2 regions of the Arthrobacter sp. D1-29 genome follow, and region 1 is predicted to be linked to the other one. Evidence: predicted binding sites of a transcription regulator. Region 1 holds the regulator's gene; the other holds the start of a gene.
The links. The regulator HrcA, encoded in region 1, represses chaperone genes, less so after heat shock. The targets are predictions, from matches to a motif close to TTNGCACTCGNNNNNNNCGAGTGCNAA.
Positions count from the first base shown of each region.

Region 1 (7,591 bases):
CTGATCACGGTACCGCGGGCCACCAGTTCGCGCACTTCGTGCAGCAGCCGCATGATCCGGGGAACGTCCGTGGCCGGTCCGCTGATGGAGAGTTCATTTCCGCGGACGTGGAAGTTAACGGCCGGGAACTGTTCCTCAATGAAGCGCAAGGCCTCATCGTGGCTGCCGAGCGATTGAACCATCTGATCGGAGTTGTCAAAGAGAACCACCTCCGTCCGAATTCCAGGAAGGGTGTGCGGGAATTCTCCTGCGGCGCGCTCTCCGGTGTTCAACCGGCGCTTTCCGTTCGCTGATTCAGTCATGGTGCCGGCCCGCTGGCCTGAGGTCCCCTTCACTTCGAGTAAACACTGCGGATAACGCTGCCGATGGCGGTTGGAGCGGCGGGGCGTTTGCCGCCCGCCGACGGTCACCGGATTCCTCCTATCTTACGCCAGCACACGCCCGCCGCGGTTTGCCGGCCCTGCGTTCCACCGCACAAAAAGGCGCAACAGGAGGAAGTGGTTCCCGTCATTAGATATCAACTTCATATCGGCCTCATATCGTTCCCGTTGCAGTTCCGCCCGGAGACGGTATCCGGCAAAAAGGGCTAGGCTGCCTGTGCCATGCTGGAAATCCAGCGTAGAGCTGGAAATCCAGGCCGTCCGGGGACCGGCCCACACAGCCAGAAAGGACAGGCCATCACAGTGCCGGGAAGAGCGTCGCCCCTTGCCGCGGGACCACTCTGGAAACGGGTCCGCTCTGCAGGCCTCCTGGGTCTCCTGCCTGTTGTCCTTGTCCTCACGGGCTGCATCGCCGCCCCCGGCCCCGAGCCGACACTGGCGTCTCCCACCACCGGTGCGGAAAGCACCCTCCCTCCCGGCGCACCTACCACCAGTGCCCCGCTTGAAACCACGCAGTCATCCAACAAAGCGCCTGTCTACTGGATCGGCCGCAGCAACAGCAACGTTTTCCTGTACCGGGAGTTCAGGGATGTGCCCGAGCAGGAGAACCCGGTCACCCGAGCACTGCGTGCCATGATGTCGGACAAGCCACTTGATCCGGATTTCTTCACGCCCTGGCAGAACCCCAAGAAGCTGGCCACATCGATCTCCGGCAAGAACGTCATCACCGTCGACGTCTCCGAGGATGCCTTCAACAGCAACCTGGACGCCGACATGGCGGCCCGTGCCATCCAGCAACTCGTCTATACGGCCACGGCGGCAGGTGCGAGTTCGGGCCTTATCGACTCCGGCCAGCAGATCCAGGTAATGGTGCTGGTGGACGGCCACACGGACTACCTCGCCTTCAACCACATCCGGCTGGGAACACTGATGTCCCGTACGGCAGGCATGGTGGCACCGGTGTGGATCATTGACCCGCAGGAAGGTGTGGACGTGCCTGACGGCAGCGTCAAGATCACTGGACGCAGCACGGCTCCCGGCGGCAAGCTCCGTTGGCAGATCCTGGAGGTCCAGGACAACGGGGACATGACTCCTTTCCTGACAGGCGAGACAACCGCCGCCGCAGAGCCCGGTCAGTCAGGCGTGTTTACTTTGGCGCTGACCCTCACACCGGGCAACTATGAGCTGCGCGTGTCCCAGCTGGATACGGTGGGAAACCGGCAGGACCTGAATGTGGACACCCGGGGTTTCAGCGTCCGGTAGAGGGCCCAGTTTCGATCTTGCCGGAGTTCGGTCCAGCGGGAGGTTCCGTTCAGTCTGTAGCTTGAGCCTAGCCGGCAGGTGCGGCCCAGCGGCCCAGTACATCACTTGCCAGCACCACGGCTGCCGGGCCTGCCGTGGAGGAACGCAGCACATGGTGTCCCAGGAGCGCCGTCACTGCGCCGACATCACAGAGCCGTGTGACTTCGCGCGGGCTGATGCCGCCCTCCGGCCCAACGATGAGGAGGACTTCCCGGGGACTGGTTCCGGTATCCGAATCCTGCCAGGCTTCCAGGACAGTCCTTAGCGGCCGGACAGCATCCTCATGCAGAATCACGGCCAGGTCCGCTGACGCCACAGCGGCCGCCAGGCCCTGGGTGTCGACGGCGGCCCGCACCTCAGGGATCCATGCCCGCCGGGCCTGCTTGGCCGCCGCCGCAACAACCGACTGCCATTTGGCGTGGGATTTGACTGCGCGCTCACCCTTCCAACGCACAATGGAGCGTTCGGACTGCCAGGGGATCACTGCGTCGATGCCGAGTTCTGTTGCCGTTTCGGCGGCAAGTTCATCCCGGTCACCTTTGGCCAGCGCCTGGACCAGGACCAGCCGGACGTCGGGGCGTTCTTCAAGCGCAAGTCCCGAGCATTCCACCGTCAGTTCAGCCGGCTGCGCCGAAATGACAGTTCCGGTGAGCCGCTTACCGGCGCCGTCGGCGATATCCACAGATTCCCCGGGGGCGAGGCGCTTGACCGTTACCGCGTGGCGTGCCTCCGGCCCCTCAAGGACAAATCGGCGGCCAGGTTCCATCTGGTCCAGGGACCCGGCCGCGCTGAAGAAAACCGGATTGCTCACCGCTACAGGTTACCGAGCCGGTCCCGAAGTTTGGCGAAGACACCGCCGCTGGCGGCCAGCTTCCCCTCGGTAAACTGCTCACCACGCATCTTTGCCAGCTGCCGCAGGAGGTCTTCCTGGGCCGCATCAAGCTTGGAGGGCGTCTCAACCTGCAGATGCACTTTCAGGTCGCCGCGGCCGTAGCCGCGCAGGTGCGTCACGCCAAGGCCGCGGAGGGTGATGATCTCGCCCGACTGCGTGCCGGCCTTGACGTCAATCTCCTGCAGCCCGTCGAAGGTCTCGAGCGCGAGTTCCGTTCCGAGCGCGGCCGCCGTCATGGGAATGTTGAGCGTGGCGTGCAGGTCGTCGCCATCGCGGACATAAGTGGCGTCATTATTGACCCGGATTTCGACGTACAGGTCTCCGGCGGGGCCTCCAGCGGGGCCCGCTTCGCCCTGGCCCGAGAGCTGGATACGGGTTCCGGTGGCAACTCCGGCCGGTACCTTGATAGTCAGGGAGCGCCGGCTGCGGATCCGTCCCTGCCCGCTGCACTCGTTGCAGGGGTCCTTGATGACAGTTCCAAATCCTTCGCAGGTACCGCACGGCGCCGCCGTCATGACCTGGCCAAGGATGGAACGGACTGCGCGCTGGACCTGGCCACTGCCGCCGCAGATGTCGCAGCGCTCCGGGTGGGTTCCCTCGCGGCAGCACGAACCGTTGCAGGTGGGGCAGGTGACGGCCGTGTCCACTTCGAGCTTCTTATTAACGCCGAAGACGGCGTCACGGAGTTCAATCCGGACGCTGATCAGCGCGTCCTGTCCCCGGCGTACGCGTGAAGCAGGCCCCGACGAACCGCTGGCACCGAAGAAGGTGTCGAAGATGTCCTGGAAGGCAAAGCCCTGGCCGGCGTACCCACCGCCACCGAAACCGTTGTCCGTGCCGTTTTCATTGCCGGTGGTGTCGTAAACACGGCGCTTCTGTGGATCTGAAAGCACCTCGTAGGCGTGCGTCACAGCCTTGAAGCGGTCCGACGCATCGTCACCGGGATTCACGTCCGGGTGGAGGGTGCGGGCAAGCTTCCGGTAGGCCTTCTTGATCTCTTCTCCGGTGGCTTCCGGCGAGACTCCCAGGACGTCGTAGTGGCTGCTCAAGTTTTTTATCTCTTCCTTGTTGTAACGCTTGCAGTTGTACTGCCTGTGCTGCTCTTTGTACCGGAACCCTGTGGGCCCCGTATCACGGGCCCAAAATTCGTGAAAGGTAGCGGGCTACAGCCCGCACGGCGGCCATGGTGGTGGGATAGTCCATCCGGGTGGGACCGAGAACACCAATCTTTGCTGTGCTGTCCGGACCGTAACTGGTGGCCACTACCGATGCTTCGGCCAGGCCGTCGTAGGGATTTTCCCGGCCGATGCTTACAGTAACCCCCCGGGGGTCCTGCGCCATCTCGCTGAGCAGGCGCAGCATCACCACCTGTTCCTCGAGGGCTTCGAGCACCGGCCCGATACTCAGCGGGAAATCCACGTTGGACCTGGCCAGGTTTGCCGTGCCGGCCATGACCATGCGCTCTTCACGGCTGTTGTGCGCCAGGCTTTCCAGCCCGTGCGCCAGGGCCTGTGCTGCCTGCCGCTGGCCAGGGCTGACAGCAGAGACCACCGCCGGCAGCGACTGCGTCAGCATGCTTAGAGGCGTCCCAGAGAGTGAGCCAAGGAACCGGGCGCGGAGCCCGGCGATGGCATCATCGCCCAGGTCCTGGCCGATGTCGATCACACGTTGTTCCACCTTGCCGGTGTTCGCGATCAGCACCACAAGGACCTTCCGGGGCCCCAGGAGCACAAATTCGATATGCCGGATGGAGGCGCGGCTCAAGTGCGGATACTGCACCACTGCTACCTGGTTGGTCAGCTGGGACAAAAGCCTGACCGTGCGGTCCAGGACATCGTCAAGATCATCCGAGCCCTCCAGCAGTGACTGGATGGCACGCCGTTCGGCAGGGGACAGCGGCTTCACGGCCGAGATCTGGTCCACGAACAGCCGGTAGCCTTTGTCCGTGGGGATCCGACCGGCGCTGGTGTGCGGGGCGGTAATAAGCCCCTCGTCCTCCAAGGCAGCCATGTCGTTTCGGATGGTGGCGCTGGACACGCCCAGATGGTGGCGCTCAACAAGCGCCTTCGAACCGACGGGCTCCCGGGAGTGCACATAGTCCTCCACGATGGCACGCAGTACTTCCAGTTTGCGTGGCTCGCTCACACTCCACCTCCATCTACGGTTTCAGGGTTAGCACTCGACGTGCCTAAGTGCTAACAGTCTAATATGTCTCACCCCGTTGTTAGCATTGGTACCGCTCCGGGCGAAATTCCGGGCCACGATCTAGCGCAAGGCGGAGTGCATCCATGCAATACCAGAACTGGGGACCGCAGGAGATAGCCACCCCCGCCCGAAACCAGCTGCCTGAAATCCCCGTGGAGCGCGGCATGGTCCTGGAGGACGTCCAGTCCGGCTGGGTGGGAGCTGTCACGCGGGTGGAGAAATCCGGCGGCATGCACGTTGTGGCGCTGGAGGACCGGCGCGGCAAATCGCGGTCCTTCCGCCTGGGTTTTGGGTTCCTCCTGGAGGGCCGGCCCATCCGGCTCATGCCGCCCGCTCCCCGGCAGGCCGCCCCTGCCGGCGGCCGGACTGCGTCCGGGTCGGTACGGGTCGCGGGCCAGCGGGCCCAGGTGGCCAAGGCGAGCAGGATTTGGGTGGAGGGAAAGCACGACGCCGAACTGGTGGAAAAGGTCTGGGGAGACGACCTCCGAGTGGAGGGCATCGTCGTCGAGCCTTTGCACGGCATCGATGATCTTGCGGGGGCTGTCGCCGATTTCAGTCCCGGGCCAGGCCGGCGGCTGGGAGTCCTGGTGGACCACCTCGTGCCGGACTCCAAGGAGTCCCGGATCGCCGATGCGGTGATGGCATCACCGGGTGCGGCCGGCAACGTCCTCATCGTCGGGCACCCCTATGTGGATGTATGGCAGGCCATCCGGCCCGCCGTGCTGGGCATTGATAAATGGCCGGTGGTTCCCCGCGGCCAGGACTGGAAGACGGGAATCCTGGCTGCCTTCGGCTGGCCGCACTCCACCAAGGAGGACATTGGCCTGGGCTGGCAGAAACTGCTGGGGGCGGTCCACAGCTACGCGGATCTGGAAGCATCGCTGCTTGGCCGAGTCGAGGAAGTCATCGACTTCCTGACAGTGCCTTAGCTTTCGCGCTGCCGGCACCGGGACGGCCAACGCGTCCTTTCCAGCGCCGACCCAGTATTCTTGGTACGGCGAAGGCAGTTTTTGTCCTCAGTCCGGCAGTTCCAAACCCAGCACCATTGCACGTTCAAAGGAAGACACCGTGGCACAAAACGCACGTGAACACAGGGACAACCAGGATGGCCAGGGCCGTTCCGAGTACCATGGCGTTCCCGCAAATGCGCTGCCGCTCACGGCGAGCGAAGACCGCCAATGGGCCACCTTGGCCCACTTCGGCGGGATCCTGGGATGCGTCCCGTCCCTGCTGATTTACCTCATCTTTCGGGACCGGGGACCCTTCACCGCGCAGGAGTCCAAGGAGGCGCTGAATTTCAGCCTGCCGCCCACCATCGCAGCGGTGGTGGCCAACATCCTTGTTTTCCTCCCCCTGGTGGGCAACATTTTTGCCGTCATAGCCACCCTGATCTGGATCGCCCTGACCTGCTACTCCGTGGCGGCCGGAATCCATGTGAACCGCGGCCAGCCGCACCGCTACCAGTACAACCTCCGGTGGATTAAATAGGGCACAACGTGCGCTGGCCCCTGCCCTAGTCGGGAAGGATCCTGCGGACCACTGCGTCGGCGAGCAGGCGGCCCTTCAGGGTTAGCACCAGCTGTCCCCGGAACGCCGCCGCGGGATCCACCAGGCTGTCCGCGATGAGTCCGGCCACTGCTTTCCTGCCCGACTCCCCCAGCGAGCCGATGCCCACCCCGGATTCAAGCCGCGCCCCGAGCATAATCCGCTCCAGGTCCCGGGTGGCGTCGTCGAGTGTTTCCCGTCCGGCGGCCGGTGAGAGTCCCTGGGCGAGGCGGCCAGCGTAGGCGGTGGGGTGTTTGACGTTCCACCAGCGCACTCCGCCCACGTGCGAGTGGGCTCCCGGGCCGATGCCCCACCAGTCGTCACCCCGCCAGTAGGCCAGGTTGTGCCGGCACGCCTGCCCGGGCGTCCGTGCCCAGTTGCTCACTTCATACCAGCTCAGCCCCGCTTCGCCGATCAGCTGATCGGCGAGTTCGTATTTGTCGGCGTGGTCGTCGTCGTCGATGCCGGGAACTTCACCGCGGCGGATCTGGGCGGCCAGCTTGGTTCCGTCTTCCACAATCAGTGCGTAGGCGCTGATGTGGTCCGGCTCGTAGGACAGGGCTGTGAGCAGGGTGTGCCGCCAGTCCTCCAGCGACTCCCCCGGGGTCCCGTAGATCAGGTCCAGGCTGACAGCCAGCCCGGCTTCCCGCGCCCATTGAACCACCTGGGGCACGCGGCTGGGGGTGTGGGTACGGTCCAGGACCTTGAGCACGTGAGGAACCGCGGACTGCATGCCGAAGGAGACCCTGGTGAAACCGGCGTCCTTCAGCACGGCGAGGGACTCCGGCGTGACGGAATCCGGGTTCGCCTCGGTGGTCACCTCGGCTCCGGGCTCTATCCCCCACTCACCGATGGCCGCGCGCAGGATGCGGGCAAGGTCCTCCGCCGGAAGCAGCGTGGGCGTGCCGCCGCCGAAGAAGACAGTGCTCAGCGTGCGGCCGGGAAGGCCCGACTGCGGGAGCACGCGTGCCGCCAGCTGCACCTCCGAGATGGCGGTGTCGGCGTAGGCATCCTGGGAGGCTCCACCGCCCAGTTCGGTTGCGGTGTACGTGTTGAAGTCGCAGTATCCGCAGCGGACGGCGCAAAACGGAATGTGCACATACAGGCCGAAGGCCCGGTCCGCCGCACCGTCCACCGCCTGTGCAGGCAGCAGACCGTCCGACGGCGCCGGGTCGCCAAGGGGAAGAACGCTAGGCATTCGTGCGGCCTCCGGTGTTTCCGGCCACGGGCATCACTACTTCTTGGCCTTGTCCTTGGATTCGTCTGT
Region 1 is NZ_CP096383.1:2,938,478-2,946,068, forward strand. Features, by position in the region: gene M1E17_RS13210 (PhoH family protein) at 1-302, opposite strand, end outside; gene M1E17_RS13215 (GerMN domain-containing protein) at 684-1,643, shown strand; gene M1E17_RS13220 (16S rRNA (uracil(1498)-N(3))-methyltransferase) at 1,711-2,493, opposite strand; gene dnaJ (molecular chaperone DnaJ) at 2,496-3,623, opposite strand; gene hrcA (heat-inducible transcriptional repressor HrcA) at 3,706-4,719, opposite strand; gene M1E17_RS13235 (DUF3097 domain-containing protein) at 4,863-5,708, shown strand; gene M1E17_RS13240 (DUF4870 domain-containing protein) at 5,848-6,267, shown strand; gene hemW (radical SAM family heme chaperone HemW) at 6,293-7,522, opposite strand; gene lepA (translation elongation factor 4) at 7,559-7,591, opposite strand, start outside.

Region 2 (7,591 bases), 2.0 Mb from region 1:
CTCGAGGGCCTCGACGATGGCTTCCGGGGCACGTTCGGCACCTGCGGCCCCTGGTGCGGGGAAGGATTCACTCTCCAGCTCACTGAACAGGTCGGGCTCATCGTAGGCCGGGAGGCCGAGCGTGGCGGGACCGGACGTGGCCCGGGGAGCAAGGGCCGCGGCGGGGGCGGCGGAAGCGGCAGCGGTTCCCGTGCGGCCGCGGGCCGCTGTGCCGTTCGCGGCGGGAGCTGTGCCGTTCAACGTGGCAGGAGCTGTGGTGATACCGGCGGGAGCTGCGGTGGTGCCGGCAGGAGTATGGGCACCGGGAAAGCCCGGACCCGAGCGGGCAGCTACTCCCTGCTGGTAGGCCGTGGCGGCGGCCCTGGCCCGTTCGTCTGCTGCCTCATTGAGAGGGTGGCCGGCGTGGCCTTTGACCCACTCGAAGGTGTACTTGCGGCCCAGGAGTTCCCGGTCAAGTTCTTTCAGCAGTTCCACGTTCAGGACCGGTTTGCCGTCGGCCTTCCGCCACCCCTTCCGCTTCCAGCCGGGCATCCATTTGGTGATGGAGTTAATGACGTACTGGCTGTCACACAGGATTCGAAGGTCTTCCGCAGGAACGTGCGCTGTGGCCCGGAAAAGGTCCAGGACAGCCATCAGCTCACCCTGGTTGTTGGTCCCGTGCGGCCAGCCCCCTGCCCGCCAGCAATCGTCGTTCACATACCAGGCCCATCCGGCAGGGCCGGGATTTCCTAAAGCCGAACCGTCGGCTGCTGCAGTAATTGTCACTGCTCCATCCTGCCAGACCACCCTGACAATGCGTTCGCGCGGGCGTCCGCAGAGCATGCGGGTGACCTGGGGAAGGACCAACCATCAGCCGGCGCTCGTCACCACGCACAGGATCAAATGCATCCGGAACTTCGTAAACCTCGCGGGCGTCACCAAAAATTGGCACCGCGTGTAACAGTAGAGGCCCGGCCGGAAACTATACAGTTATCCTGCAGTTCCGGGTTCTATTTATTGGGGGGACAATCGTGCTTTCAGAGCGCGAATTGGCGTTTATCGCCATTCATAAAGACAACTATCCATCCGTCTATAAGTTCGTCCGCCGACGCGTGGAATCGGCGGACCTGGCGGAGGAGATCGCAGCTGACGTCTTCCGCGTGGTGTGGCAGAAATGGGCCGACAGCTCACAAAAGGACCTCCCCTACCTGTTGACGGTTGCGCGGAACTTGGTGGGAAACGCTTACCGCAGCCGCGACAGGCGGCAGGCGCTGCTGGACAAACTGCGGACTGCGGTGGTTCAACGGTTCGGGGACGCGTCCGAAAACGTCGCGGTACAGGATGCCATGATGCGGTTGCGCGAACAGGACCGCGACGTTTTGCAGCTGGCCTACTGGGACGGCTTGGGCACCGCAGACATTGCGAGGGTGCTGCAATGCAGCGAATCGGCGGCCAGGGTCCGTCTGCACCGGGCCCGCGCAGCCTTCCGGAAACAGGTGCCTGCAGGGGCCGAAGCCACTACACACAAGATGGGGGTCTGAAGAACATGGATCCGGTCAAGAACCAGATATCAGCGGTTGACCCACTGGCTATCGATCCAGAGGCGGAGCCGAATGGGGAAGATGCCCTGCATAAGATCCTGTCAGGGACCACAGTCTTCCGCCACAGCCCCCCGGGTGCGGGTGTGACCTCCCTGGACAACCACAGGCATCGCAAGGCGCAGATCGCCGGTGGGTTTTTGCTCGCCGCTGCTGCTGTGACGGCAGCGGTCCTCGTTGGCGCTAACTTCGGTTCGGTGAGTTCCAAGCCTGCGCCGGCAGCCACTGTTACCTCCGCCCAGGCAACACCCACGCCCTCCGCGACTCCGTCGGCCACCCCATCGGTGTCAGCAACGGTACCGGCTGCAACCCCCACCCCGGCACAAACTGCCCCCGCCGCGGCACCAACAACTGCTCCGCCGCAACCGGCGGCGCAGCCCGCGGCGCTGCAGACGTTCACTTTCCCGGACGGCCATGTCTCCTTTAAGTACCCCACTGGCTGGAGTGTCAGAACGGAGCAAGGGCCCTATCTTTCGGAGGACACGAAGGCCAGTTCCCTGGGAGCCATCATCTCGGATGCTGCTGGCGGAGAAGTAGCCCACGTGTTCAGCGGGTTCTACGGTGATGGCACGGGTGGCTGGGTGAAGCGGACCGTACTGGACAGGGCGGCAGTTCCCGGGGTCACGGACAAGTCGGGAAATCCCGTGGAGTTCGGTTTCGCGGCGGATCAAGGTTTGGCTGATCCCTCTGAAGGGACGGCCTCACCCGCCCAATTGGCGGACAGTCGTCCGTCCTACTTCATGGACGTGCGTCTTTCCTCGGAATTCGACGCCGGGGAGAGGAGTTCGGGGACCAATCAGATCATGATGCCCAATGGAGCCATGTCCGCCCGCGTGCTGTTCGACTTTGAAAAGCAGCCGATCTTTGCCAGCCCCGAGGCGGCAAAGGCCTGGATGAACAGCGTGCAGTACGCCCAGCTGAAGGCTTTGCTGCTGAGCCTGCGCTACCAGTAATCGCACCCGCTTAGCTGGGCAAGAAAAAACGCGAGCATAGAAAATGCGGCCCCCTCCATGAGGGGGCCGCATTTCTTATGTACGGGTCCGGCCGCTGGGCCGGTTACCGGCTGGGGGCTAGAAGCCGCCCATACCGCCCATGTCTTCGCCGCCACCCATGGCCGGAGCGTTCTTCTCCGGCTTGTCGGCCACTACGGCCTCGGTGGTGAGGAACAGGCCGGCAATGGAGGCCGCGTTCTGCAGTGCAGAGCGGGTCACCTTGACCGGGTCGTTGATGCCGGCAGCCAGCAGGTCAACATATTCACCGGTTGCTGCGTTCAGGCCGTGGCCTGCAGGCAGGCCGCGGACCTTGTCCACCACAACGCCCGGCTCGAGGCCGGCGTTGAAGGCGATCTGCTTCAGCGGAGCGTCGATGGCAACGCGGACGATGTTGGCGCCCGTTGCTTCGTCGCCCTGGAGCTGCAGGTTGGCGAACGCCTTGGCGCCGGCCTGGATCAGTGCAACGCCACCACCGGCGACGATGCCTTCTTCAACAGCAGCCTTTGCGTTGCGGACAGCGTCCTCAATGCGGTGCTTGCGTTCCTTGAGCTCAACTTCGGTAGCGGCACCGGCCTTGATGACTGCAACGCCGCCGGCCAGCTTGGCCAGTCGTTCCTGCAGCTTCTCGCGGTCGTAGTCGGAATCGGAGTTTTCGATCTCGGCGCGGATCTGGGAAACGCGGCCAGCAATCTGGTCGGCGTCGCCTGCACCCTCAACAATGGTGGTCTCGTCCTTGGTGACAACCACCTTGCGGGCGCGGCCCAGGAGTTCCAGGCCGGCCGTCTCCAGCTTGAGCCCGACTTCCTCGGCGATGACCTGGCCGCCGGTGAGGACGGCAATGTCAGCCAGCTGGGCCTTGCGGCGGTCACCGAAGCCGGGAGCCTTGACGGCAACCGACTTGAAGGTGCCACGAATCTTGTTCACGATCAGCGTGGCCAAGGCCTCGCCCTCGATGTCCTCGGCAATGATCAGCAGCGGCTTGTTGGACTGCATGACCTTTTCCAGGACAGCAACCAGTTCCTTGACGTTGGAGATCTTGGAGTTGACGATCAGGATGTACGGGTCCTCAAGGACCGTTTCCTGACGCTCAGCGTCCGTGACGAAGTACGCGGAGATGTAGCCCTTGTCGAAGCGCATGCCTTCGGTGAGCTCAAGCTCCAGGCCGAAGGTGTTGGACTCCTCAACGGTGATAACACCTTCCTTGCCCACCTTGTCCAGGGCTTCGGCAATGAGGGCGCCGATCTCATCGTCACCGGCGGAGATGGACGCGGTTGCCGCGATCTCTTCCTTGGTTTCGATTTCCTTGGCCGATGCAAGCAGCTCCACCGTGACGGCTTCTACAGCCTTCTCGATTCCGCGCTTGAGTGACAGCGGGTCAGCGCCGGCAGCAACGTTGCGCAGGCCTTCCTTGACCAGCGCCTGTGCCAGTACGGTAGCCGTGGTGGTTCCGTCGCCGGCCACGTCGTCCGTCTTCTTGGCAACTTCCTTGACCAGCTCGGCGCCGATCTTCTCGTAAGGATCGTCCAGTTCGATCTCCTTGGCGATGGAAACACCATCGTTGGTGATCGTGGGGGCGCCCCACTTCTTTTCGAGGACAACGTTGCGTCCACGCGGGCCGAGGGTGACCTTAACGGCGTCGGCGAGGATGTTCAATCCCCGCTCAAGGCCGCGGCGTGCCTCTTCATCAAATGCAATGATCTTGGCCATAACGGCAGTAGTCCTTTCGGGACAGTCGTTAAGAATGAACCTCCACTGCGGTGCCCGCGACGGACGATCCTTTGCCGCCGGCCTCTGTATGCCGCCTGCTCCGGATCTCACCCCAGCAAGGTGTTTCTTTCGCTCCACGGCCGGCGCCTCGCTCCGCAACCGGCCGGAACCGGACGTTGCTTTAGCAGTCGGCACGTAAGAGTGCTAAGTCAATAATTAGCACTCCATAGGTGAGAGTGCAAGCGAACGGGTACCGGTTTCGCTCTGCGGGGAGCCGATTCGTTGCTGCCGGTCAGCCGGCGGCACGGCCTGCCGTCTCGCGGCCCGTCACGCGGGCGCTATTGTCCGGCCCATAGGTGAAGACCATGAAGTTGGCCGTGGTGATGTCACCGTTGGCGTCAAAGGCGACAGGACCTGACTCACCGTCATAATCAACGGCGGCACCGGACTTCACCAGAGCCTGGCAATCCTTGAAGGAAGTGCACTTCTTCCCGCCCGGCCCCCGGTCAGGATTTTCAACGGACCCGCCGGAGACGGCGATGAGGTTGGCAGCTATGGTCCGCCCGGCGTCGTCATCGGCTTCCGCAGCGGCAAGGACCGCGAGATTCACGGCGTCGAAGGTCTCTGCAGCGAACGACAGATCCTTCAGCCGGGGCTCCACCGCCACCAGGCGGGCTTGGAAGTCCGCCGAGGGGAACACACCGGGAACTACGGCCCGTGCTCCGTCCAGCGCTTTGGAACCCAGCCCCGAACCGTACCTGGCAAAGGCGCCATCGCTGAGGATGATCCTGCTTCCGGACAATCCGGCATTGATCAGTTCGGCTATGGCGCCTTGGGCGCCCTCACGGGCAACCAGCACCACGGCATCCGGCGCAGCCTTTTGCGCAGCAGCGGCTGCCTGGCGTGCGTCTCCGGGTTTGAAGTCCGAGGTGGACACTGTTTCCAGGCCCGCGTCCTTGGCGGCAGCGGCCACAGCGGAGGACACCTCCCCGCCGTAAGCGCTGTCCTGATGGACCACGGCAAGGCTCTTGGCGCCGCTGTCCTTGGCAAGCTTGACCAGCACGGATGCCTGGGCGACGTCGGCGGCCGCCGTGCGGAAGTAATAGCCGCCGTTCTGGTGTGAACTGAGCCCTGCGGCAGAGTTGGCCGGTGAAATGAGCGGCACTTTCGCGTGGGACAGCACGGCGATGGCAGCGGCCGCGTGGCTCGAATCGGTGGGCCCAATCACCACATCAGCCTTGGCTGCCACCAGGTTCCTGGCCTGGGTCTCGGTATCATCGCCGGCCGACTCGGGAAGCAGCTCCACCGGCTTTCCCTTGTGACCGCCGGCGGCGTTTACTTCCTGCACGGCGAGTTTGGCCGCGGCACGCTGTGAATCGTTGAGGAAGGCCTGTTCCCCGGTGTTATCCAGGATCAGGCCGATGCGCAGGGTTCCGTCACCGGACGCTTCAACGGAATCCAGCCGTGCATTCCCGGCGGCCGTTGAACAGCCCGCCAGGGCAAGGAGGACGGCCGCACCTGCTGCGCCCCGGAAAATGGCCGCCTTGAACGTCTCAGACCTCACTCGGCGGGCCGGACGCTTTCGGCCTGCGGGCCCTTCTCGCCTTCGCCGATTTCCAGCTCCACGCGTTGCCCCTCGTCCAGGGCACGGTACCCCTCACCCTCAATGGCCGACCAGTGCACAAAAACATCGTCGCCTGAGCCGTCAACGGTGATGAAGCCGTAGCCCTTTTCAGCGTTGAACCACTTAACGGTTCCCAGTGCCATGTTGTCCACTCTTTCAGTAGCGTCCGTGGGCCACGCCCCTATTTCCGCATTTTTGATGAACCGAAGCGCTGAAATCACTCTAGCCAATGGCGCCGGGGCTGGCCGAGGCGCAGGGCCGGGTCGGCACTCAATAGTTATTCAGGCGTAACCGGTCCTGCTTACGGGAAGCCGGGACCGAGCACCACAACCACCGGGACCTGGAATTCGGCGCTGTCCACCAGGGTGGGAATGTTCAAAAGCGCGGAAAGGGCCTCTGCGTTGGCCTTCTGGGCCGGGCCGGCGTAGAAGATTACGGACGTCTGCTGCGGGGCACCGCCCCAGTTGCCGACCTGTCCCAGCGTCCAGCCATCGGTCTGGATCGTTGAACTGACCCGGCCAGCCAGCCCGGCCGTTCCGGAAGCGTTGTAGACCGCCACGCCCTGGGTCTTGTCCACCGCGGACGACGGGGTGGCGCTCGGCGTCGGGCTTGGTTCTGGTTTTGCACTTTCGGACGTCTGCACGGCGGAAGGCTGCGGGCTGGCGGAGCTGTCCGCACTGGCTGAAGGATCCGCCCCCGACTGGGGCAGGGCTGCCGACTCCAGGCTGCTGGAAGCCTGGGTACCCCCGGGCATGATGCCCAGCTTTGGGAGGATCAGGAAGGAGACCAACCCGATCGCCAACGCGACCATGCCGACCGCCAGAATGGGCCACAACTTGCGCCGGGAAGGAGCAGATGCGGAACGGTGGACTCCCTGCCGCGAGGCAGTCTCCGGTATCTTGTCGAATTCATCCCGAGCGTATTTGGTCATGGTGGGGAGACATCCTTGTTGATTGCTGCTGTTCGGACAGCGCGGCCTACTTACGCGTCGGATCCCAGGCGGCGTGCAGTACGTGCCCGCTGACGTGACGTACGTAGTCTACGCAATCTCTTAACCAGCATGGGATCGTGGGCCAGTGCATCCTCGGTGTCTATGAGCGAATTCAGCAACTGGTAGTAGTGGGTGGCGGACAGGTCAAAGAGCTCCCTGATGGCCTGTTCCTTTGCACCGGCGTACTTCCACCACTGCCGCTCCAGGGCAAGCATCTGCTGGTCCCGCTCGCTCAACCGCGAGTCACGAAGACTGAAATCAGCCAGCAGCGGGCTGTGCCCTTCCGGCTCCGGCATGTGTTCCCGAGCTGCTTCTGCCACGACACACTCCTTCGCTGGTTTCGGTAAAAGTCCCAGCCCCCATGCTACGGACGAATAACACCATTGTCATTTGCGGCTCGTCGAGGGGAGGAAACGGATCCCTGCAAGAATGGGAGGGTGTTTGAGCCCGACGCCCTGTTCGAGTGGGACCCGGTCCCCGTGGATACTCTTGACTTCGTCGAGATGGCGCGGCTCCCGCTCGCCGAACTGATGGCTAGTGACTGGGCTGAAGCATTGAGCGGGGTGGAACCGGAACTTCGGGCCGTCCTGGGCTTCCTTGCCGCCGAAGTGGCGGCGGGCTACCAGGTCCTGCCGTCGCCGTCGAACGTTCTGCGTGCATTCCGTCAGCCCCTGGCCGACGTGAAGGTTCTGATTGTTGG
Region 2 is NZ_CP096383.1:968,129-975,719, reverse strand. Features, by position in the region: gene M1E17_RS04615 (RNase H family protein) at 1-765, opposite strand, end outside; gene M1E17_RS04610 (RNA polymerase sigma factor) at 1,011-1,520, shown strand; gene M1E17_RS04605 (hypothetical protein) at 1,526-2,530, shown strand; gene groL (chaperonin GroEL) at 2,648-4,276, opposite strand; gene M1E17_RS04595 (ABC transporter substrate-binding protein) at 4,569-5,840, opposite strand; gene M1E17_RS04590 (cold-shock protein) at 5,837-6,043, opposite strand; gene M1E17_RS04585 (LytR C-terminal domain-containing protein) at 6,202-6,831, opposite strand; gene M1E17_RS04580 (DUF3263 domain-containing protein) at 6,882-7,211, opposite strand; gene M1E17_RS04575 (uracil-DNA glycosylase) at 7,329-7,591, shown strand, end outside.
Region 2: a site for HrcA is predicted at 4,458-4,484, ahead of groL (chaperonin GroEL). Genes of this name have one in related genera too.